Regions from separate parts of the Comamonas flocculans genome, predicted to be linked through region 1. Evidence: riboswitches for the same ligand, from Rfam matches in the RefSeq annotation. Region 1 holds a riboswitch; the other holds the start of a gene.
The links. Region 1 has a riboswitch for S-adenosylhomocysteine ahead of ahcY (adenosylhomocysteinase). Riboswitches for the same ligand answer to the same signal wherever they lie in the genome.

Region 1 (11,051 bases):
TGCGCATCGGACGGGGCCCTTCAACTTGTGGAAGCCAGCGCCACGCCGGCCATGATGAGCGCCCCGCCCGCGAGCGTGCGCCAATGCAGCGGCTCTCCCAGAAACATCCAGGCCAGGGTCGGCACGATCAGGAAAGCCAGGCCCATGAACGGGTAGGCAAGATGCAGCGGGGCGTGGCGAAGTATCCAGATCCAGCCGAGGGTGGTGGCACCGTAGAGTGCGAGGGATGCAATGAGCCAGCCATTCAACACCCAATCCATGGTGTGGGCGTCCGCAGGCAAAGCGAGCGCTGCCTTCTTGAACAAGATTTGACCGGCGGAAATGCAAAAGACGCAAAGCAGTGTCGCTAAAACAGTCAGGCTTGGCATGGGCGCTTTCTGCAGTCAGGGGGTGCTCGTCACAGGCTGTCTGGTCGAGCGACTCCGCGGACATTTCTGGCAAGGAAGAGGGTCGCGATTCTGCTGAATGAATCTGATGGGAAACAGCAATAGCGGCGCATAAAAGAAGGCCAGAAGATATCTGTATTCCGCGGCAATCGAGAACAGGAAAATGCCGCCCAATTGAAGCAGCAGCGTACTGCTGATTACCAGCTCGTCCAGATGGCGTTCTTGCAGGGCCCGTTTGAAAACCAGCAGCACGAGAATAATCCCGACAAAAGGGCTCCACAGCACAAAGCGCCAGTTGTAGCTGGTTTCGTAAATCTCATTCAGCGTATTTGGCAATGAACTCAAATTAAAGGGGTTGTACGTTGAGAGTGTGGTGACGCCGGCGAGGCCATGGCGGGCGTTGTCCGGACCGACCATGCCGCCTTGTGCCAGCGCGGAAGCAAGGAATATGTTGATTCGACTGGCGGTAAATGCAGGAATGTTTCGCCACAGGTTGTAGGTAAAAAAATCCGATCGTAGGTGGCGAAAATCAATCCTGCTCATCTCGCGAAACCGAACGCGATCCTGATTGAGGTGCCACAACGTGTCCCAATAGTCGCGATCGTAGAGGCTATCAATATCTTCTTGACTGATGTAACGGTGCATGATCTCCTTGGTACGATCGGTCACCATGTGGCGCGTTTCCCACAAATTCATCGGCCGCGTTTGCATGAAGTTGGTTGTCTCAAACAGAATGAGTGGCCGTAGTGCGCCGTGCCCATGACCCAGATTAGCCACCGTACCGCCCCATTGAATGGCTGCCGACCATGACAAGACGATGGCCACGATTACCCATCGTGAGGTTGTCTTCAGCCGTATTGCCAAATAAAGCATCGGCAGCAAGATGATGATGCCGTTCGCCTTGAAATAACAGGCAGCAGGGAACAAGATCGCAAGCCATGCGATGGACCAGGTGCTCAGGCGTCGATGGCCCAGAATCAGCCAGATCTCAAACAGCAGCGCAACGAAGGCCAGACTGAAGACCGCATCGGGATACAAGCTGCTGCCATAGTTGAGGACATGCGGTGTGCAGGCGACCAGCAGCAGCAAGGCCGTGGCCGTGATCGGATACCTGCGAACGTAAATCCAACCAATAATGCGCGCCAGGGCAGCGACCTGAAGCAGCAACAAGGGCAACACAAGTACTTCGACCCGTTGACTCAGGCCGTAGGTGGCCAAGGCATACAAAAGCCATGCCGGATCCTTGCCGGTATACCGGGGAGCGCTCTGGTTGATGTTGGCGATCAGCGAATAACCGTCCTGACCCAGCGGCCCCGGCCATACGCCGGCATACCAGATGCCGTATGCCAATAATAAAATCAGGGTCGTGCAAAGATAAATCCGAATGATGCGCAGCCTTTCGGCACCCCCTTGACGGGGCAATGAAGACGGCATCATGAGCGTCCCTGCAACGCCAACCCCGCATGCTCGCGCAGCGGGTGAAAGTGGATCTTCGGAAACCGCTCCTGCGCCAGGCGCACGTCATACGGGCTGGTGCACAGGTAGGCCAGCGCGTCGGCCGCGTCGCGGGCCATGCGCAGGGGGTAGGCGTCCTCGAACTGGCGCAGCTCGGCGGGGGTGTCGGCCGTGATCCAGCGCGCGCCGGTGTACTGGCAGCCCTCCAGGCGCACGTCGCAGTCGTACTCGGTCTTCAGGCGGTGCTGCACTACCTCGAATTGCAGCTGGCCGACGGCGCCCAGCAGCATGTTGCCGCCGGCGTCGGGCTTGAAGACCTGGATCGCACCTTCCTCGCCCAGCTGCATCAGGCCCTGCTGCAGCTGTTTGGTGCGCAGCGGGTTCTTGAGCACCACGGTCATGAACATCTCTGGAGCAAAGAAGGGCAGGCCGGTGAACTGCAGCGCCGGGCCGTCGGTGATGGAGTCGCCCAGCTGCACGCCGCCGTGGATGGTAAAGCCGATGATGTCGCCCGCGTAGGCCTCTTGCACCGCCTCGCGGCGCTGGCTCATGAAGGTGACGACGCTGGTGGGGCGCAGCTCCTTGCCGGTGCGCTGCACGCGCATCTTCATGCCCGGCGTGTACTTGCCCGAGGCGATGCGCACGAAGGCGATGCGGTCGCGGTGGTTGGCGTCCATGTTGGCCTGCACCTTGAAGACCACGCCGGCGAAACCGGGGTCTTCGGGGCGGATGGTGACCTCCTCGCGCTGGTGGTTCACTTCCCGGTAGGCCAGGCGTGGGCCCGGAGGGGGCGACATGTCCACCACGGCATTGAGCACCTCCTGCACGCCGAAGTTGTTCACGCCCGAGCCGAAGAACACCGGGGTGAGCTTGGCGGCCAGAAACTGCTCATGGTTCCATTCGGCCGACGCCCCCACCGCCAGCTCCATGCTCTCCAGCGCCTCGTCAAAGGCGCTGCCAAAGCGCCGGCGCAGCGTCCCGGTTTCGCTCAAGGGGATGACCTCGAAGTCCTGCGGGCGTTTTTCCGTGCCGGCCTGAAAGACGGTCATGGTCTGGGTGCGCAGGTCGATGATGCCGCCGAAGCTCTTGCCGTGGCCCACGGGCCAGGTGACGGGGCAGCAGGGCATGCCCAGTTCGCGCTCCACCTCGTCGAGGATGTCGAGCGCGTCGCGCACCTCGCGGTCCATCTTGTTCACGAAGGTGATGATGGGCGTATCGCGCTGGCGGCAGACCTCGATCAGGCGGCGCGTCTGCGCCTCCACGCCGTTGGCCGCGTCGATCACCATCAGGGCCGAGTCGACGGCGGTGAGCACGCGGTAGGTGTCCTCGGAAAAATCCTTGTGGCCGGGGGTATCGAGCAGGTTGATGACGTGATCGCGCCAGCTCATCTGCATCACGCTGGAAGCCACCGAGATGCCGCGTTGCTTTTCGATCTCCATCCAGTCGGAGGTGGCGTGGCGGCTGGCCTTGCGGCCCTTGACCGCGCCGGCGATCTGGATCGCGCCGGAGAACAGCAGCAGCTTTTCCGTCAGCGTGGTCTTGCCGGCGTCGGGGTGGGAGATGATGGCAAAGGTACGGCGGCGCCGGGTTTCTGAGGCGAAGGACACGGGTATTGGGTGTGGAGGCTGCGCGCAGTGCGCCGCGACAAGGCGATGGCGGGCCAAGGCCCGCCCCGAAAGCCCGCGATTTTAGGCGTTCCGTATAATTTGCCCCTTCTCCGAGGAGCGTTGCAGCACCCCCAGCACGCGGGGCGCGAGGCTCGGAAACTCCCCCTTTGCAACGACGCTCACCCACGCTGTGCCGGTGCGGTGAATCGTGATTCCAGATGCTGGCGGCGTGGATCGTTTCATTTGAAGGACCACACCATGAGCGCTGTTCTCTCCGCCACGCCCGATCACGTGATCGCCGATATCTCCCTGGCCGGCTGGGGCCGGCGCGAGATTGCCATCGCCGAAACCGAAATGCCCGGCCTGATGGCGATCCGCGAGGAGTTCGCGGCCAGTCAGCCCCTGAAGGGCGCGCGCATTGCCGGCAGCCTGCACATGACGATACAGACCGCCGTGCTGATCGAGACCTTGAGGGCGCTCGGCGCCGAGGTGCGCTGGGCTTCGTGCAACATCTTTTCCACCCAGGACCACGCGGCCGCGGCGATTGCCGAAGGCGGCACGCCGGTGTTCGCGGTCAAGGGCGAGAGCCTGGCCGACTACTGGGATTACACCCACCGCATCTTCGAGTTCGGCACCAAGGGCGCCAAGGGCGAAGGCCCGAACATGATCCTGGACGATGGCGGCGACGCCACGCTCTTGATGCACCTGGGCCAGCGCGCCGAGAAGGACGCCTCGGTGCTCGCCCACCCCACGAGCGAGGAAGAGCGCGTGCTCTACGCCGCGATCAAGGCCAAACTGGCGCAAGACCCCGGCTGGTACACGCGCAAGAGTGTTGACATCATCGGCGTGACCGAAGAGACCACGACCGGCGTGCACCGCCTCAACGACATGTCGGCCAAGGGCACGCTGCTGTTCCGTGCGATCAACGTCAACGATTCGGTCACCAAATCCAAGTTCGACAACCTCTACGGCTGCCGCGAGTCGCTGGTGGACGGCATCAAGCGCGCGACCGACGTGATGATCGCCGGCAAGGTGGCGCTGGTCGCCGGCTATGGCGACGTGGGCAAGGGCTGCGCGCAGGCCCTCGCCGCCCTGCGCGCGCAGGTCTGGGTGACCGAGATCGACCCGATCAACGCGCTGCAGGCGGCGATGGAGGGCTACAAGGTCGTGACCATGGAATACGCCGCCGACAAGGCCGACATCTTCGTGACGACGACGGGCAACAAGGACGTGATCCGCCACGAGCACATGGCGGCGATGAAGAACGAGGCCATCGTCTGCAACATCGGCCACTTCGACAACGAGATCGACGTGGCCTCGCTGGAAAAATACCAGTGGGAAGAGGTCAAACCGCAGGTGGACCACATCATCTTCCCCGACGGTCACCGCATCACGCTGCTGGCCAAGGGGCGCCTGGTGAACCTGGGCTGCGCAACTGGCCACCCGAGCTATGTGATGAGTTCGAGCTTTGCCAACCAGACGCTGGCGCAGATCGAGCTCTTCACCAGGCCCGATGCGTACGAGCCGGGCAAGGTCTACGTGCTGCCCAAGCTGCTCGACGAGAAGGTGGCGCGCCTGCAGCTCAGGAAGCTGGGCGTTGAGCTCACCACGCTCACGCCGGAGCAGGCGGCCTACATCAACGTGCCCGTGGAGGGGCCGTACAAATCCGACGCCTACCGTTATTGAGGGTGCAGCGCCATGGCTGTACCCCTCAGTTTCGAGTTCTTCCCACCCAAGACGCCCGAAGGCGTGAACAAGCTGCGCGCGGTGCGCCAGCAGCTCTATGCGCTGGCGCCCGAGTTCTGCTCCGTCACCTACGGCGCGGGTGGGTCCACCCAGGCGGGCACCTTCGCCACGGTACAGGAGATACTGGGCGAGGGCGTGGCCGCCGCCTCGCACTTTTCCTGCATCGGCGCCACGCGCGCGGGCGTGCGCGCACAACTCGCGCAGCTGCGTGCCATGGGCGTGAAGCGGCTCATCGCCTTGCGCGGCGACCTGCCCAGCGGCTACGGCACGGGCGGGGAATTTCAGTACGCCAGCGACCTGGTGGCCTTCATCCGCGCCGAGACCGGGCGAGACTTTCAGATCGAGGTTGCCGCCTACCCCGAGATGCATCCGCAGGCGCGCTCGCCCGAGTCGGACCTCAAGGCCTTCGCCGCCAAGGTGCAGGCCGGCGCCGATTCCGCGATCACGCAGTACTTCTTCAATGCCGACGCCTATTTCCGCTTCGTCGACGAGGTGCGCGCCGCAGGGCTGCAGCTGCCCGTCGTGCCCGGCATCATGCCCATCCTGGGCTCCACCCAGCTGCTGCGCTTTTCCGACGCCTGCGGCGCCGAGGTGCCGCGCTGGTTGCGCCTGCGCCTGCAAGGCTTGGGTGACGATGTGGCCAGCATACGCGCCTTTGGCCTGGATGTGGTGGCGCGCCTGTGTGAACGCCTGGTGGCCGGCGGTGCGCCGGCGCTGCACTTCTACACCATGAACCAGAGTGCGGCGACGCTGGAGCTGTGCCGCCGCCTGGGGCTGGGGCGAGGCTGATGCCCGGCGGGCGCGGCGGGCGGCGCAGCGCCGGCCTGGCATGGCTGGCCCTGCTGCTCGCGGCCTGCGCCGTCGCGCCACAAGGTGTGCCCGTGCCGCAGGCGCCAGATACGCCGCGCGCTGCGTCCGGGCTGGATGCGGCCGCGAACGCGCCGATGCCGGCCCCGCGCACCGCAGAAAGCCCACCCTCGGCGCCCGCGCTGGCGGACCAGGCGGCGGCGCAAACCGCGCTCGCCGTGCAGGCCGCACCCGGGGCGCAGGCGCGGCGGACGGCACCCGAGCCGCCCGAGCCGGACGATGACGAGGCAGCCGACGCGCTGCTGCTCGACGAAGGCCTGGCTTCATGGTACGGGCCGGGCCTGAACGGGCGGCGCACCGCCAGCGGCGAGCGCTTCGACCGGCTGGACTTCACCGCCGCGCACCGTACCTTGCCGTTTGGCACCCGGGTGTGCGTGCGCAGCCTGGCCGACGGCAAGGCGGTGCTGGTGCGCATCAACGACCGCGGGCCGTTCTCGGGCAATGGCGAGCGGGTGGTGGACCTGAGTCAGGCGGCGGCGCGCGAGCTCGGCATGACCGGTCTGGGCATCAAGGCGGTGCAGCTGTGGCAGGTGGATGAAGACGGCAGCGGCTGCGTGCCCGCGCTGGGCGCTGCGCCGGCGCCGCCCGCTGCCCGGCGGTGATACGGCGGGCCCGGCTCAGCCGGCTTCCAGCAGATGGCCGGCGTGCCCGTCCTGCGCCAGCAGGCGGGCCAGCGCCGGCAGGGCCACCTGCAGCTGGGCCTGCAGGGTATAGGGTGGATTGACCAGGAACATGCCGCTGCCCGGCAGACCCGGGCGCTGCTCGCTGCCGTCCTCGCGCCGGCGCACGCGTGCCGACTTCACGGTCAGGCTGGCATGCAGCCAGGGCTTGCCCGCGCGCGTGGCCAGCGCCTTCAGGCGCCGCGGCAGTTCGTGCGCCTCGGGGCGCGCAATCACCGGGTACCAGATGGCATAGCAGCCCGTGGCAAAGCGCTTGAGCCCCTCTTGCAGCAGACCGTGCACGCGCGCGTAGTCGCTCTTCAATTCATAGCTCGGGTCGCAGAGCAGCAAAGCGCGGCGGGGCTGCGGGGGCAACAATTTCTTGATGCCCTCAAAACCATCTTCGGAGAGCACGCTGATCTGCCGCTCGGCCTGCAGCTGCGCCACGTTGCGCACCAGCGTGGGCAGGTCGCTGGGGTGGATCTCGAACAGGCGCAGGCGGTCTTGCGGGCGCAGCAGGCGCTGGCTGATGAAGGGCGAGCCCGGGTAGATGCGCAATCCGCCCTGGGGGTTGAAGCTGCGCACCACCTCCAGATAATCCTGCAGCAAGGGCGCCAGCCCAGCGGCCTGCGCCAGGCGCAGGACGCCGTCAACGGCCTCGCCGCTGGTGCGCGCATAGTCGCCATCTAGCCGGTACAGGCCGGCGCCCGCGTGGGTGTCTATCACCGTCAGGCCGGTCTCCTTGTGCGTGAGGTGGCGCAGGCAGGCGATGAGCACGGCGTGCTTGAGCACGTCGCCGTGGTTGCCGGCGTGAAAGGCGTGGCGGTAGCTGAACATAGGGGCGCAATGGTAGCTGCAGCGGTCTCGGGGACGGCGCGCGAGCAGGGCCGATGTGCGATGCTTCGCCTTTGCCGGAAAGGGACGCATGCGCAAGACGATACTGGAGCTGCAGGCTTCGCAGATACGCGAGGTGGCCAACCTGGGCATGGGCAGGCCCGAGGTGTTGCCCTTCTGGTTTGGCGAGAGCGATGAGGCCACGCCCGAGGCGGTCCGCGCCGCGGCCATGGCCTCGCTGCAGGCGGGCGAGACCTTCTACACCCACAACCTGGGCCTGCCCGCGCTGCGCGAGGCGCTGGCGGCCTATGTGAGCGGCCTGCACGCGCCGGTGGCGGCCGAGCGCATCGCCATCACCTCCGGCGGCGTGAACGCGCTGATGCTGGCCGTGCAGGTGCTGGTCGACGCGGGCGACGAGGTGGTGGTGCTCACGCCCGTCTGGCCCAACCTCGTCGGGCAGCCGCAGATCATGGGCGCACGGGTGCGCTGCGTGGCGCTCAAGCCGCGGGCCGATGGCGCCTGGGCGCTGGACCTGCCCGAGCTGCTGGCGGCGATCACGCCGCGCACCCGGCTGCTGGTGCTCAATTCACCGAACAACCCCACGGGCTGGACGCTTACGCAGGGCGAGCAGCAGGCGATTCTTGCGCACTGCCGCGGCACCGGCACCTGGATACTGTCCGACGAGGTGTATGAGCGCCTCTACTACCGCGATGACACCGCCAGCGGCGCGGCGCCCTCCTTCCTGGATCTGGCGCAGTCCGAGGACAGGCTGGTGGTGGTGCAGAGCTTTTCCAAGGCCTTCCTGATGACCGGCTGGCGCCTGGGCTGGATGGTGATGCCGCCCGCCATGGCGGCGCAGATGGGCAAGGTGATCGAGTTCAACACCTCGTGCGCGCCGGTCTTCGTGCAGCGGGGGGCGCTGGCGGCGCTGGCCCAGGTGGACGCGATCACGCCGCGCATCGTCGCCCACATGCGCGCCTGCCGCGACGCGCTGGTGCCCGCGCTGCAGGCGCTGCCCGGCGTGCGCACCAGCCGGTCGCCCGGGGGCATGTATGCGTTTGTGCAGATAGCAGGCTTTGCCGATTCGCTGGCCTTGGCCAAGCGCCTGGTGCTGGAGGCGGGCGTGGGCTTGGCGCCCGGCGCGGCCTTTTCGCCCGAAGGCGAGGGCTGGCTGCGCTGGTGCTTTGCTTCGCGCGACCTGGCACGGTTGACTCAGGGGGTGGAGCGCCTGGGCCAGTGGCTGCGCACTCAGCGCGGCTGATGCGGTTCAGTTCAGGGCGGTGATGCGCGCCTGCGTGGGCAGCGCCATGGGGGCGCTGCCGCTTTGCTGGCGCAGGTAGTCGGCCAGCGCGTCCACGTCCAGCCCGCCGCCCACGATGTCGCGCCCTTCGGCAAACACGCTGAAGTTGTCGCCGCCCGTGGCCAGGTAGTTTTGCAGGCCGATGCGGTAATCCTGCGTGGGCACGATGGCCTGGCCCTTGAGCTGCATCTGGCTGATGCGCTGCCCGGTCGGCTGGCTGCGGTCAAACGCGTAGCTGAAGCCTTGTGAAACCTGCAGGATGCGCGGGCTCTGCACGGTGTTGGTGCCGCTGTCGAACTGCTGCTCCAGCACGGCCTGCAGCTGCGCACCGCTGAGGGTCAGGCTCAGCAGGGTGTTGCCAAAGGGTTGCACGGCGTACACCTGTCCGTAGCTCACCGTGCCATCGCTTGCGGGGACAAGGTCGGCGCGCACGCCGCCGGAGTTCATGAAGGCGATTTGCGCGCCACCAGCCTCCGGGGCTTGCGTGGCGGCCAGCACCGCGTCGGCGGTGATGCGGCCCAGCACGCTTTCGCCGTTGGCCAGCAGCTCGCGCGTGGCGGTGGCGGCCAGCCGCCCGGCGGGTGCGCTGGCCAGCGGGGCGGCTGCTGCGGCGTAGCGGTCTATCAGGCTGGTGACCGCGGGGTCGGCCGGGTAGGCGGGGTAGCTGGTGGCGGCGTCGGCGTCCTTGTTCGCCCTGGCTGCGCGCACCACGTGCTGGCGTGCGCTGTGCGCGATCACGCGGCGCCGGGTGGTGTCCACCGTCAGATTGATTTCGGTCAATTGCGTGCCGTACAGGCCGGCGCTGGTGAGCAGCAGGGGCCTGGCCGGGTCGATGCGGCGGTAGTCGCACAGGTAGGACTGGTGGGTGTGGCCGGAGATGACCACGTCCACCTCGCCCGACAGGCGCTGCACGATGGGCAGGATGTCGCCCGAAAGGCCGGCGCAGCTGGTGTCCTGCAGCGGCTGGGTGCTGCTGCCGCCCTGGTGGATCAGCACCACGATGACGTCGGCCCCCTGCGCGCGCAGCGGTGCGATCTGGGCGTTGGCGGCGTCGGCCTCGTCGGTGAAGCTCAAACCCGCCACGCCGCTGGGGCGCACCATGTTGGGGGTGTTCTTCAGAGTGAGGCCGATGAAGCCCACGCCGATGCGCGCCTTGCCTTCCTCAAAGAATTTCACGCCCGTGGGGGGGAACAAGGTGCCGCCGTCCCCGGTCTGCGTGTTGGCCGCCAGGTAGCGAAACTGCCCGCCCGCGAAGGCGGGGTTGAGTTGGCAGGGTGTCTTGCTGGTGTATTGCGCGCAGCCGCCGTCCTGCATGCGTTGGAGCTCCTGCCAGCCCTGGTCGTATTCGTGGTTGCCGGTGGAGGCGAAGTCCAGGCCGATGAGGTTCAGCGCCTCGATGGTGGGCTCATCCAGAAACAGCGAGGACACCAGCGGCGAGGCGCCGATCAGATCGCCCGCCGCCACCACGGCGGTGTGCGGCTGCGCCGCGCGCCGGGCGGCCACCAGCGAGGCCAGGTAGGCCGCGCCGCCTGCGGGCACGGGCTGGGCCGGTTCGCCTGCCTGGGCGATGTTGACGCTCAGCCCCGGCGGCTGCAGGTTGCCGTGAAAGTCGTTCAGGCCCAGCAGCGTGATCTGCATGCGCTCGGGCTGGACGATGTCCGACGAGCTGCCGCAGGCGGCCAGCCCGAGCAGGGCGGTGGTGGCGGCCAGGCCCAGCAGCCAGCGCTGCGCACCGTGGAGGCGGGTCGTGGCTGGCATGGGTGTTTCGGCAGGTTCCAATATTTGAAAGAAATACGGCTCAAACGCTTGATGGGCAAGCGCTGGCAGCTATCAAATCAGTGAATCCGCATGCCGGGCTGCGCGCCGGGGAAAGGCTCGAGCACATAGATGCCGGGGTGCGCCTTCTCGTCGGCGTGGCTGGCCGCCAGCACCATGCCTTCAGACACGCCGAACTTCATCTTGCGCGGCGCCAGGTTGGCCACCAGCACGGTGAGCTTGCCCTGCAGCTGCTCGGGCTGGTACATGCTGGAGATGCCCGAGAACACCTTGCGCAGCCGCCCCTCGCCCGCGTCCAGCGTGAGTTGCAGCAGCTTGGTCGAACCTTCCACCGCCTTGCATTCGACGATTTTGGCGATGCGCAAATCGACCTTCGCGAAGTCGTCGATCTTGATCTCGGGGGCGATGGCTTCGCCGCCGG
Region 2 (11,051 bases), 780 kb from region 1:
CTGCGACGTGAGGTGGACGACGGCGAGAGCGCCCAACGCGCCATCGCCGTCATCGAAGCCGGCACCGGCGTGGGCAAGTCGCTCGCCTACGCCGCGCCCGCGATCCAGATGGCGCTGGCGCGCGGCACGCGGGTGCTGATCGCCACCGCCACCGTGGCGCTGCAGGAGCAGCTCGTGCACAAGGACCTGCCCGCGCTGGCCGCCGCCCTGCCCCAGCCCTTCACCTTTGCCCTGGCCAAGGGGCGCGCGCGCTATGTCTGCAAGCTCAAGCTCGAACGCCTGGCGGGGGACGATCCCGCCCAGGAAGACGGCCTCTTCCCGGACGAGGCCGCGCCCGGCGATGCGGAGTCCGCACCGTCGCGCGGCGCGTTCTACAAGGGCCTGGCCGACGACCTGGCCAGCGGCCAGTGGGACGGCGACCGCGACCAGCTCGCGACGCCGCCCGACCCCGCGCTGTGGGCGCCGGTGGCCGCCGTGGCGCACACCTGCACCGGCCGGCACTGCCCGCTGTTTTCCGTCTGCACCTATTACGAGCGCCGCAAGGAGCTGGTGGCGGCGCAGGTGATCGTGGCCAACCACGACCTGCTGCTGTCCTCCATCGGCGCGCGGCTGCTGCCCGACCTGGACAACTGCCTGCTCATCATCGACGAGGCCCATCACCTGCCGAAAACCGCGCTGGCGCAGTTCGCCTGCGAGATGGACGTCTCGCGCCTGGCCTGGCTGCAGCAGCTCGCCGCCCGCGCGCTGCGCGTGGGCACCCAGGTGCGGGTGGACGACGGCAGCGACGTGGCGGCCAGCAGCAGCCGCTTGCGCGTGGCCCTGCAGGACACCGAGCGCCTCGTCATCGACCTGTACGGCGCGCCGCTGCGGGACACCGCGGCCCGCACGCCTGGCCACGGCGCCAGCCACCGCGCGCGCGTGCCGCAGGGGCAGCTGCCCGAGGCACTGTCCACGGCACTCGCCCAGGTGCTGCAACACGCTGGCGACTTTCTGGAGGGCCTGCGCGCCATCTCCAAGGCCTTGCGCGAACACATCCGCGAGGAACCGCACGACGCACGGCGCCTGTCGCAGCTGTATGCCCAGGTGGGCCAGCTCGCACCCCGGCTCGAAGCCGTGCACGCGACCGCTTCCCTGCTGCTGCAGGAGCCCGGCGAAGGCGGCGCCCCGGCGGCCAAGTGGTTCACCCTGCACAGCGACGGCGGCGCCATCGTGGTGCGCGCGCACGCCAGCCCCCTGCTGCCCGGCGCGGCGCTCGCCACGCACTTGTGGTCATCGGTGCGCGCGGCGGTGCTGACCTCGGCCACGCTCGCCAGCTGCGGCAGCTTCGACTTCTTCCTGCGCGAAGCCGGTCTGGCCGATTGCCCGGACGTGACGGCCCTGCAGGTCGCCAGCCCCTTCGACTACCCCCGCCAGGGCACCCTGACGGCCGGCGGCACGCTCGCCGCGCCGCGCGAAGTGGCGCTCTTCACCCGGCAGATGATCGAGGCCCTGCTGCAGGACCTCGCGCGGGTGCAAAGCGGCGCGCTGGTGCTGTTCACCTCGCGCGAGCAGATGCGCCAGGCCGTGGAGCAGCTGCCGCACGCGCTGCGCGCCACGGTGCTGGTGCAGGGACAGCTGCCGCGGCTGAAACTGCTGGCGAAGCACCGCGAGCGCGTGACGGGCGGCCTCGCGTCCATCATCTTCGGTCTGCAGTCGTTTGGCGAGGGGCTGGACCTGCCGGGGCGGCTGTGCGAATCGCTCTTCATCACCAAGCTGCCCTTCAGCCCGCCCGACGAACCCGTGGACGAGGCGCGCGCCGAATGGCTGCGCGCCAGCGGCGGCGACCCCTTCATGGACCTCGTCGTGCCCGCCACCGCCATGCGGCTGGCGCAATGGGTGGGCCGCGCGATCCGCAGCGAGGACGATCACGCGCAGGTGACCTGCTACGACAAGCGCCTGCTGCACACCGGCTACGGCCGCCGCCTGCTGCGCGGCCTGCCCGCCTTCACGCTGCTCGAACGCCCCGCACTGGCCGACGCATCCGAATGACCCCATGCACGTCGCGCGACGCCTTCATCACTTCGGCCACGGACTGGCCCTGATGGCCGCCGCGCTGCTGCTGGGCTGCTCCAGCCCCGCGCCGACGACGCGCGGCGAGGTCCATGGCGCCCCGGCCAGCCAGGGCGAACTGGCGCAATCCGAACTCAACCGCGCGGCGACGCTTGCCATGCACGAGAACCTGCGGAGCCTGATGCGCCTGGCCGACAAGCTCTACCGGCGCAACCCCTCGCAGTGGCGCGCGGGAGGCGCCGCCAGCCGCGAGCAGGCACTGCGGCGCATCCAGACCGCGATCGATTCGCACCAGGCGTGGGCGCCGCTGCAGGGGCGGCGCGACATCGACGCCATGGCCTACGCCATGTCCGGCGAGTTCGCCGGGGATCGCGTCGCGGCCATCGTCCTGGCCACCGCGGACATGCTGATCACGGCGCACGGCGGCAAGACGAGCTTCTACCTGCTCGACGGCATCGATCCGCAGCACGTCTACAACGCCGCGCGCAACGTGGAAACCGCTGCCTGGATCCTTTCGCAGCGGCGCGACGCGCGCGGCCAGCCGCTGCTGCTGGCCAACGAGATCGCACCCGACGGCACGCGCAACCTGAGCTTCGAGCGCGAATTCGGCAAGATCATCGCGCGCCTGGATCTGCTGGCCCAGCTCGCCGACGAGCGCATGCGCCGCGCCGCGATCAACTACGTGCAGAGCCTGCTGGGCGCGGGGCTGCTGCAGTTCCTGCCGGTGCGTTGATGAACGCTCAAGCCACCCATGCGCCCACGCCAATCCGGTAGACGTCATCCATGAGATCGACCGCCGGATCGCGCCTGTTCCTTGCCGGGTACGCCTGCTGCGTGCTTGCCTCGTTGTACCTGTTGGCGTGGTCCGTGCTGCCGCCCCTGCTGATAGACAGCCTTCCCCTGGACGTGACCGAAAGCCTGACCTGGGGCCGCGAATGGCAATGGGGTTATTACAAGCACCCGCCCCTGGCCCCCTGGGTGCTGCATGTGTTCCACATGCTGCTGGGAAAGACCGGTCCGTTTCTGCTGAGTCAGCTATGCATCGCGCTGACGCTGTGGCTGGTATGGCGCACGGCCCTGCGCGTGATGGATCGTGAGCGCGCTTTCCTGGCCGCCGCGCTGACCATGGCGGTGGCCTACTACACACGGCCAGCGCTGGAATTCAACCACAACATCGCGCAAATGCCCTTGTGGGCGGCCCTGGGCTACAGCCTGCTGGCGGCGCTGCAGGACGGACGTCGGCGCGATTGGCTGCTGTGGGGGCTGTGCGCCGGGCTGGGCATGCTGACCAAATATTCCGTGGCGATTCTGCTGGCGGTACAGGGGCTGTACCTGCTGTTCGCGCGGCGACAGGTCTTTTCGCAGCCCGGGCCGTATCTGGCGGCGCTGGTCGGGCTGGCGGTGTTTGCCCCGCATCTATATTGGCTGTGGCAAACCGATTGGCTTCCCATGGCCTATGCCAGCGCGCGCGCCGAGGCCACCACGGCCCATCCTCGCTGGGCGGCCCTTGGCTTCCTGGGCACGCAAGTCTTGAACCACCTGCCTCTGGCGGTGATCGCCCTGCTGGCGCTATCGGGTGCAAGGCGCGCGGGCGCGGCGCAGTGGCGATGGCACTGCCGCTGGCCAGGGTACGTGCTGACGCTGGCCCTGGGATCGGGCGTGCTGGTCACCTTGCTTGGCGTGGTCACGGGTGCGCGTTTGCGCGGCATGTGGGGCGTGCCGATGTGGGCCTTCAGCGCAATGCTGCTGATGGCTCTTTGGCCCCAGTCCTGGCTGGCCCCGGCACGGCCCCGCTTGTTGCGCGGACTGGCGCTTTGGCTGGTGTCCGTTTCGGTCTTGAGCGGCCTGGCCCTGGCCTACGGCGCCCAGTGGCGCCAGCGCCCCGCGCGTACCGATTGGCCGCAGGCGGCCCTGGCGCAAAATGCCCAGCGCACCTGGCAAAAGCTCAGCCACTGCCCGTTGGACGTCGTGGCCGGAGACGACTGGCTGTCGGGCCTGGTCGCGGCCACCCGGGCGAGCGGCCCGTCGGTCCTGATCGGCGGCGACGCCCGTTTATCCCCCTGGGTCACTCCGGAGCGCCTGCGAACGCGCGGTGGGCTATGGCTGTGGCAGACGGGCGATGACCCGTCAGGGCATGCGGCGCTGATGGATCGGCTTCCCGCCGATGGCTCCTGGCACGGCGGCCAATGGCAGTTGCGCTGGCCCCATGACGGCGAGCCCTGGACACTGCACTGGCGCGCCTACGTGCCCGCGGCTTGCGCGCGATGAGACTCGCGCGGGTCGATCAGGATTTCCTGCGCAGGAGGCCGTAAATCAACAGCAGCACGATCGCTCCGACCACCGAGGCGATCCAGCCCGCCGACTGCCCCACCTGGTACCACCCCAGGGCCTGCCCTGCATAGGTGGCGGCGAACGAGCCCGCGATGCCCAGCACGCAGGTCATGATCCAGCCCATCTTGTCGTTCCCGGGTTTGATGGCCCGGGCGATGAAGCCGACGACGAGTCCGATAAGCGCGGTTCCAAGCAAGCTGAGCATGATGAGGCCTTGTGATGTCTGGCAAAACGATGAGGCATCTTACGGCGCCTCATTGGCCCCTGCACTGCAGCGCGCGCCACTCATCGATAAAATTGCCTAACCTTTTCAAGGAGCGCTGCAGCGGGCCATTCGTGCCCGTCAGGCTTGAAAACGCGGATTTCCTCCAACGGCGCTCACCTGTTTACGTCGCGCACGTTCCGCGCAGGTGAGATCGATGTCTGTCGCTGCCCCCCCTCCCATGAAGCTCTCCGGCCTGGAGCCGGTGTTCATCGACGACGATTCGCTGTTCGTCAACGTCGGCGAACGCACCAACGTCACCGGCTCCAAGGCGTTCGCGCGCATGATCATCGCCGAGCAGTACGAAGAGGCGCTGTCGGTGGCGCGCCAGCAGGTGGAAAACGGCGCGCAGATCATCGACGTGAACATGGACGAGGCCATGCTCGACGGCAAGGCCGCGATGGTGCGCTTCCTGCGCATGCTCGGCTCCGAGCCCGACATCGCCAAGGTGCCGGTGATGGTCGATTCCTCCAAGTGGGAGGTGATCGAGGCCGGCCTTCAGTGCCTGCAGGGCAAGGGCATCGTCAACTCCATCAGCATGAAGGAGGGCGTGGAGGAGTTCAAGCAGCACGCGCGCCTCGTCAAGCGCTACGGCGCTGCCGCCGTCGTGATGGCCTTCGACGAGCAGGGTCAGGCCGATACGCTGGCGCGGCGCATCGAGATCTGCGAGCGCGCCTACCGCATCCTGGTCGACGAAGTCGGCTTCCCGCCCGAGGACATCATCTTCGACCCCAACGTCTTTCCCATCGCCACCGGCATCGAGGAGCACGCGCGAAACGGCATCGACTTCATCGAGGCCACGCGCTGGATCAAGCAGAACCTGCCGGGCGCCAAGGTCTCGGGCGGCATCTCCAACGTGAGCTTTTCGTTTCGCGGCAACGACCCGGTGCGCGAGGCCATCCACACGGTCTTTCTCTACCACTCGATCAAGGCGGGGCTGGACATGGGCATCGTCAACGCCGGAATGATCGGCGTCTACGACGACCTGGAGCCCGAGCTGCGCGAGCGCGTGGAAGACGTGGTGCTCAACCGCCGCCCCGACGCGGCCGAGCGCCTGCTGGAAATTGCCGAAAGCGCCAAGGGCGCCGCGCGCGACGAGGGCAAGAAGCTGGAGTGGCGCGGCACTCCCGATGCGCCGGCGCCGGTGGGCGAGCGCCTCACGCATGCGCTGGTGCACGGCATCACCGACTTCATCGTGGCCGACACCGAGGAGGCCTACCAGCAGATCTGCGTGCAGGGCGGCGCCCGCCCGCTGGCGGTGATCGAGGGGCCGTTGATGGATGGCATGAACGTCGTCGGCGACCTGTTCGGCGCGGGCAAGATGTTCCTGCCCCAGGTGGTCAAGAGCGCGCGCGTGATGAAGCAGGCCGTCGCCCACCTCGTACCCTATATCGAGGCCGAGAAAGAGGCGCAAAAGGCGGCCGGCATCGACATCTCCAGCAAGGGCAAGGTGGTGGTGTGCACCGTCAAGGGCGACGTGCACGACATCGGCAAGAACATCGTCACCGTGGTCTTGCAATGCAACAACTTCGAGGTGGTCAATCTCGGAGTGATGGTGCCTTCGCACGAGCTGCTGGCCAAGGCCAAGGAGCTGCAGGCCGACATGGTCGGCGTCTCGGGCCTGATCACGCCCAGCCTTGAAGAGATGCAGCACGTGGCCGCCGAGATGAACAAGGACGAGTACTTCACCAGCCGGCAGATTCCGCTGCTGATCGGGGGCGCCACCTGCTCGCGCGTGCACACCGCGGTGAAGATTGCGCCCAAATACGACGGACCGGTGATCTACGTGCCCGACGCCTCGCGCAGCGTGGGCGTGGCGCAGAGCCTGCTGGGTGAGGGGCGCGCCGATTACCTGGCCGAGATCCAGACCGACTACGCCCACGTGCGCGAGCTGCACGCCAAGAAGAAGCGCGTGCCCCTGTGGTCGCTGGAGCGCTCGCGCGCCAATGCCACGCCGGTGGACTTCACGCATTTCAGGCCCACGGCGCCGCGGGTGCTGGGGCGACGCACCTTCGTGAATTTCGACCTGGCCGAAATCATCAAGTACCTCGATTGGGGACCGTTCTTCCAGACCTGGGACCTGGCGGGCGGCTACCCGCGCATCCTGCAGGACGAGGTGGTGGGCGAGGAGGCGCGCAAGGTATTCGCCGACGGCCAGGCCATGCTCAAGAAGATCGTCGAAGGCCGCTGGGTGCAGGCCAACGGCGTGATCGGGCTGTATCCGGCCAACCGCGTGGGCGACGACATCGAGTTCTATACCGACGAGTCGCGCACCGAGGTCCTGATGACCTGGTACGGCCTGCGCCAGCAGACCGAAAAGACACCGGTCAATGGCGTGATGCGCCCCAGCCGCTGCCTGGCCGACTTCGTGGCCCCCAAAGAGTCAGGCATCAAGGACTATGCCGGCATGTTCGCGGTGACGGCCGGCATAGGGGCGGAGAAGAAGGAGCAGGAATTCCTCGCGCAGCTCGACGACTATTCCAACATCACCTTCAAGGCGCTGTGCGACCGCCTGGCCGAATCGTTCGCCGAATGCCTGCATGCACGGGTGCGCCGCGACCTCTGGGGCTATGCCAAGGATGAAGCTCTGGATCGCGACGCGATGATCGCCGAAAAGTACCAGGGCATCCGCCCGGCGCCGGGCTATCCGGCCTGCCCCGACCACACGGTCAAGAGCACGCTGTTTGCCACGCTGGATGCACCCGAAGTCGGCATCGAGGTGACCGACAGCTTCGCGATGATCCCGCCCTCGAGCGTCAGCGGTTTCTACCTGGCGCACCCGGAATCGACCTACTTCAGCGTCGGCCAGATCGGCGAGGACCAGGTCCAGGACATGGCCGCACGCCGCGGCATGGACCTGGACGGGTTGCGCCAGCGCCTGGCGCAGAACCTGGGCTGATACCGCTCGTCAGAGTCGCAGTTCATCCACCGTCTGCAGGTCGATGATCTGCAGCGCCCCATCGGCCTCAAGTGCGCGCACTTCGGCCAGGATGCTTGCTCCCTCGCTGGGCTTGAAGTGAGACAGGTAGATCGGGAAGCGCCCCCTGGGCTGCAACTGGGCCAGCTCCTGCGCCAGGCTGGAAGGCGACAGGTGCGCGCTCTTGCGCGCCAGCACCTGCTCGCGGTCGCTGAAGGCGGTTTCGATCACCAGCGCGCCGACGCCGGGCGCCTCGGCCTGCAGCGCGTTGACGCGCTGCCAGAAGGCCGGCTCCTGCCCTTCGGTGTCGCCGCTGAACACCCACCACGCGCCCTGGCCGCGCGCCGCATAGCCCACGGCCGGCACGCTGTGGCGCGCGGCCAGCACCTCCAGCGTGATGCCGGCCGCCACCAGCACGTCGCCCACGCCGATGGGGTGCAGCTGCACCATGGGCGCCCGGGTGCTGGGGATGCGCGTGAAGTCGGGCCAGATGACGTCGTTGAACACATGCCGGCGCAAGGCCTCGATGGTCTGTGGCAAGGCGAACACCTGCAGGGGCGCGGCGCGGCGGCTGCCCACGGTATCGAGCAGCAACGGCAGCGCGGCGATGTGGTCCAGGTGCGAATGGCTCAGAAAGACGTGGCTGACCGCGCGCATCTGCGCCACGCTGAGCTCACCCACACCGGTGCCGGCGTCGACCAGCACATGCTCGCCCAGCAGGAAGGCGGTCGTGCGGCAACCGCGGGCGATGGAGCCACTGCATCCCAGCACGCTTACCTTCATGGTTTGCTACCCACACTTCATGCTCATGCCATACAGCCTGCAAACAGCGTGCCGGCGCCCGCCACCGCTCAGCGCGCCGCCCGGGCACTGGGCGGCATTATCCGTGGGGAATGCCCGCAAGAGGCCTCACCGCAGCGTGAACTCCATCTCCACGTCGGCCAGCCGGATGCGGTCGCCGTGCGCGAGCGCGCGGGGTTCGGCCACGTCCTGCCCGTTGACCGAAGGCGGCGTATTGCCGTCGACCTGCGCCAGCACATAACCGTGCGGGCGGTGCGTGATGGAGGCCACCGACTCGCCGGGCTTGCCCAGCGTGGTCACGACCTTGGTCAGCTGCACCTCGCGTCCCGCACCCGGCCCGGTGAGCACGCGCACCAGGGCACTCTGGGGAGCGGATACCGGCGCCGCTACCGCCGCCGGCTGCGGCGCGCTGGCAAAGCGCTGGCGCGCGTCGGCAAAGCGCACCTCGTACTTGCCGATGATGATCTGGTCGCCGTCGCGCAGCAGCTGGCGCTCGACCGGCTGGCCGTTGACGAAGGTGCCGTTGGTGCTTTGCAGGTCTTCGACCTCCACCGCATGCCCCTGCATGTGCAGCACCGCGTGTTCGCCGCTGACGGTGAGGTTGTCGATGACGATATCGTTGTTGGGGCGTCGCCCGAGCGTCGTGCGGGGCTTGACGAGCTCGACCTCCTTGACTACCGCTCCGTCAAGCAGAAAAACCAGACTGGGCATGCAATGTTTCCTCTCTCTTGCGCAATTATCCGGGATCGCCAGGCGCCGCAGCGCCCGGCTCAATGGCGCGCACCAGCAGGACGCTGATGTTGTCGCGCCCGCCCAGGGCGTTGCCCTGCTGTATCAGTCGCTCGGCAAGTCTGGGCAGCGGCAGCGGGTCGCGCAGCAAGATGGCCAGCTCGGCGTCGTCGATGCTGTCGGTCAGGCCGTCGGAGCAAAACAGGAACAGATCGGCGTCCTGCACGGGGAATTCGTTGATCTCCAGCCGAACCCTGGGGTCCACGCCAATGGCGCGCGTGAGCAGGCTGCGCATGCCCGAGCGCTGCGCCTGCTGCGGCGTCATCACGCCCTTGTCCACCTGTTCCTGCAGCCAGGTGTGGTCGCGCGTGAGGCGGCTCAGGCGGCGCCCGCGCAACAGGTAGGCGCGTGAATCGCCGATGTGGCCGATGATGACCCGCTCGTCGCCGAACAGACCGGCCACCAGCGTCGTGCCCATGCCGGCGTAGTGGGCATGCGCCTTCGCTGCCTGGTAGATCGCGGCATTGGCGCGCTCCACGCCCGTGGCCAGCATCTCGCGCACCAGCTCTCCGTCGGCGGCGCCGCCGGCGGCCACCAGGCGGTTGCGCAGCTCCCGGTTCAGGATCTGCACTGCCATCACGCTGGCCACCTCACCGGCGTTGTAGCCGCCCATGCCGTCGGCCACGATGACCATGCGCGCGTCGCGGCTCACGGCCACCGAGTCCTCGTTGTTGCTGCGCACCCGGCCTGTGTCGGTGCGCGCGCAAAACTCGTAGGTCAGGGGCAAGGGCATCGGTCAAGCCGGTCTGGATGAACGGAGGTTTGTAACACCGCCGGGCGCCGGATCTGCAAAAGATTGCAAATCATGCCGCCCCATGCGAAAAAAGCCAGCTGAATGCACAGCTGGCCTTGTCTCCTTCAGGTTCCGCAGCGCTCAGATGAGCGTCTTGAGCAGGCGCCCCATCTCCGAAGGGTTGCGCGTGATCTTGAAGCCGCACTCTTCCATCACCGCCAGCTTGGCCTCGGCCGTGTCGGCACCGCCCGAGATCAGCGCGCCCGCGTGGCCCATGCGCTTGCCGGCCGGTGCCGTCACGCCCGCGATGAAGCCGACGATGGGCTTCTTCATGTTGGCCTTGCACCAGCGCGCGGCGTCGGCCTCGTCGGGGCCGCCGATCTCGCCGATCATGATCACGGCGTCGGTGTCGGGATCGTCGTTGAAGGCCTGCATCACGTCAATGTGCTTGAGGCCGTTGATCGGGTCGCCGCCGATGCCGACGGCGGTGGACTGGCCGATGCCCAGCTCGGTCAGCTGCGCCACGGCCTCATAGGTGAGCGTGCCCGAGCGCGACACCACGCCGATGCGGCCCTTCTTGTGGATGTGGCCGGGCATGATGCCGATCTTGATCTCGTCGGGCGTGATCAGGCCGGGGCAATTGGGGCCGAGCAGCAGGGTTTTCTTGCCACCCTTGGCTTCCTTGGCCTTCATCTGGTTGCGCAGCTGCAGCATGTCGCGCACCGGTATGCCTTCGGTGATGCAGATCGCCAGGTCCAGGTCGGCTTCCACCGCTTCCCAGATGGCCGCGGCGGCGCCCGCCGGCGGCACGTAGATCACGCTCACGGTGGCGCCGGTTTCCTTCGCCGCTTCCTTTACGGTGCCGTAGATCGGGATGTCGAAGATCTTCTCGCCAGCCTTCTTGGGGTTGACGCCGGCGACGAAGCAGTTCTTGCCATTGGCGTATTCCTGGCACTTGGCGGTATGAAACTGGCCCGTCTTGCCGGTGATGCCCTGGGTGATGACCTTGGTGTCTTTGTTGATGTAAATCGACATGAAATGCTCCCGGTCTTACTTGACGGCTTCGACGATCTTGGTGGCCGCTTCGGCCATGGTGTCGGCACTGATGATGGGCAGGCCCGACTCGGCCAGCAGTTTCTTGCCCAGTTCCTCGTTGGTGCCCTTCATGC

Region 2: it holds a riboswitch for S-adenosylhomocysteine, as region 1 does, so the genes downstream of both, metH (methionine synthase) here and ahcY (adenosylhomocysteinase) in region 1, are expected to answer to the same signal.

What each region holds. Positions count from the first base shown of each region.
Region 1 is NZ_CP042344.1:876,994-888,044, reverse strand. It holds gene FOZ74_RS04435 (glycosyltransferase family 2 protein) at 1-7, opposite strand, end outside; gene FOZ74_RS04430 (DMT family transporter) at 21-368, opposite strand; gene FOZ74_RS04425 (hypothetical protein) at 384-1,823, opposite strand; gene FOZ74_RS04420 (peptide chain release factor 3) at 1,820-3,448, opposite strand; S-adenosyl-L-homocysteine riboswitch at 3,555-3,636, shown strand; gene ahcY (adenosylhomocysteinase) at 3,707-5,134, shown strand; gene metF (methylenetetrahydrofolate reductase [NAD(P)H]) at 5,147-5,983, shown strand; gene FOZ74_RS04405 (septal ring lytic transglycosylase RlpA family protein) at 5,983-6,663, shown strand; gene FOZ74_RS04400 (23S rRNA (adenine(2030)-N(6))-methyltransferase RlmJ) at 6,679-7,557, opposite strand; gene FOZ74_RS04395 (pyridoxal phosphate-dependent aminotransferase) at 7,646-8,815, shown strand; gene FOZ74_RS04390 (bifunctional metallophosphatase/5'-nucleotidase) at 8,822-10,612, opposite strand; gene metG (methionine--tRNA ligase) at 10,690-11,051, opposite strand, start outside.
Region 2 is NZ_CP042344.1:1,660,869-1,671,919, reverse strand. It holds gene dinG (ATP-dependent DNA helicase DinG) at 1-2,028, shown strand, start outside; gene FOZ74_RS08125 (hypothetical protein) at 2,033-2,782, shown strand; gene FOZ74_RS08120 (glycosyltransferase family 39 protein) at 2,833-4,317, shown strand; gene FOZ74_RS08115 (GlsB/YeaQ/YmgE family stress response membrane protein) at 4,334-4,585, opposite strand; S-adenosyl-L-homocysteine riboswitch at 4,687-4,767, shown strand; gene metH (methionine synthase) at 4,800-7,541, shown strand; gene FOZ74_RS08105 (MBL fold metallo-hydrolase) at 7,551-8,342, opposite strand; gene FOZ74_RS08100 (FHA domain-containing protein) at 8,469-9,071, opposite strand; gene FOZ74_RS08095 (Stp1/IreP family PP2C-type Ser/Thr phosphatase) at 9,097-9,882, opposite strand; gene sucD (succinate--CoA ligase subunit alpha) at 10,024-10,917, opposite strand; gene sucC (ADP-forming succinate--CoA ligase subunit beta) at 10,933-11,051, opposite strand, start outside.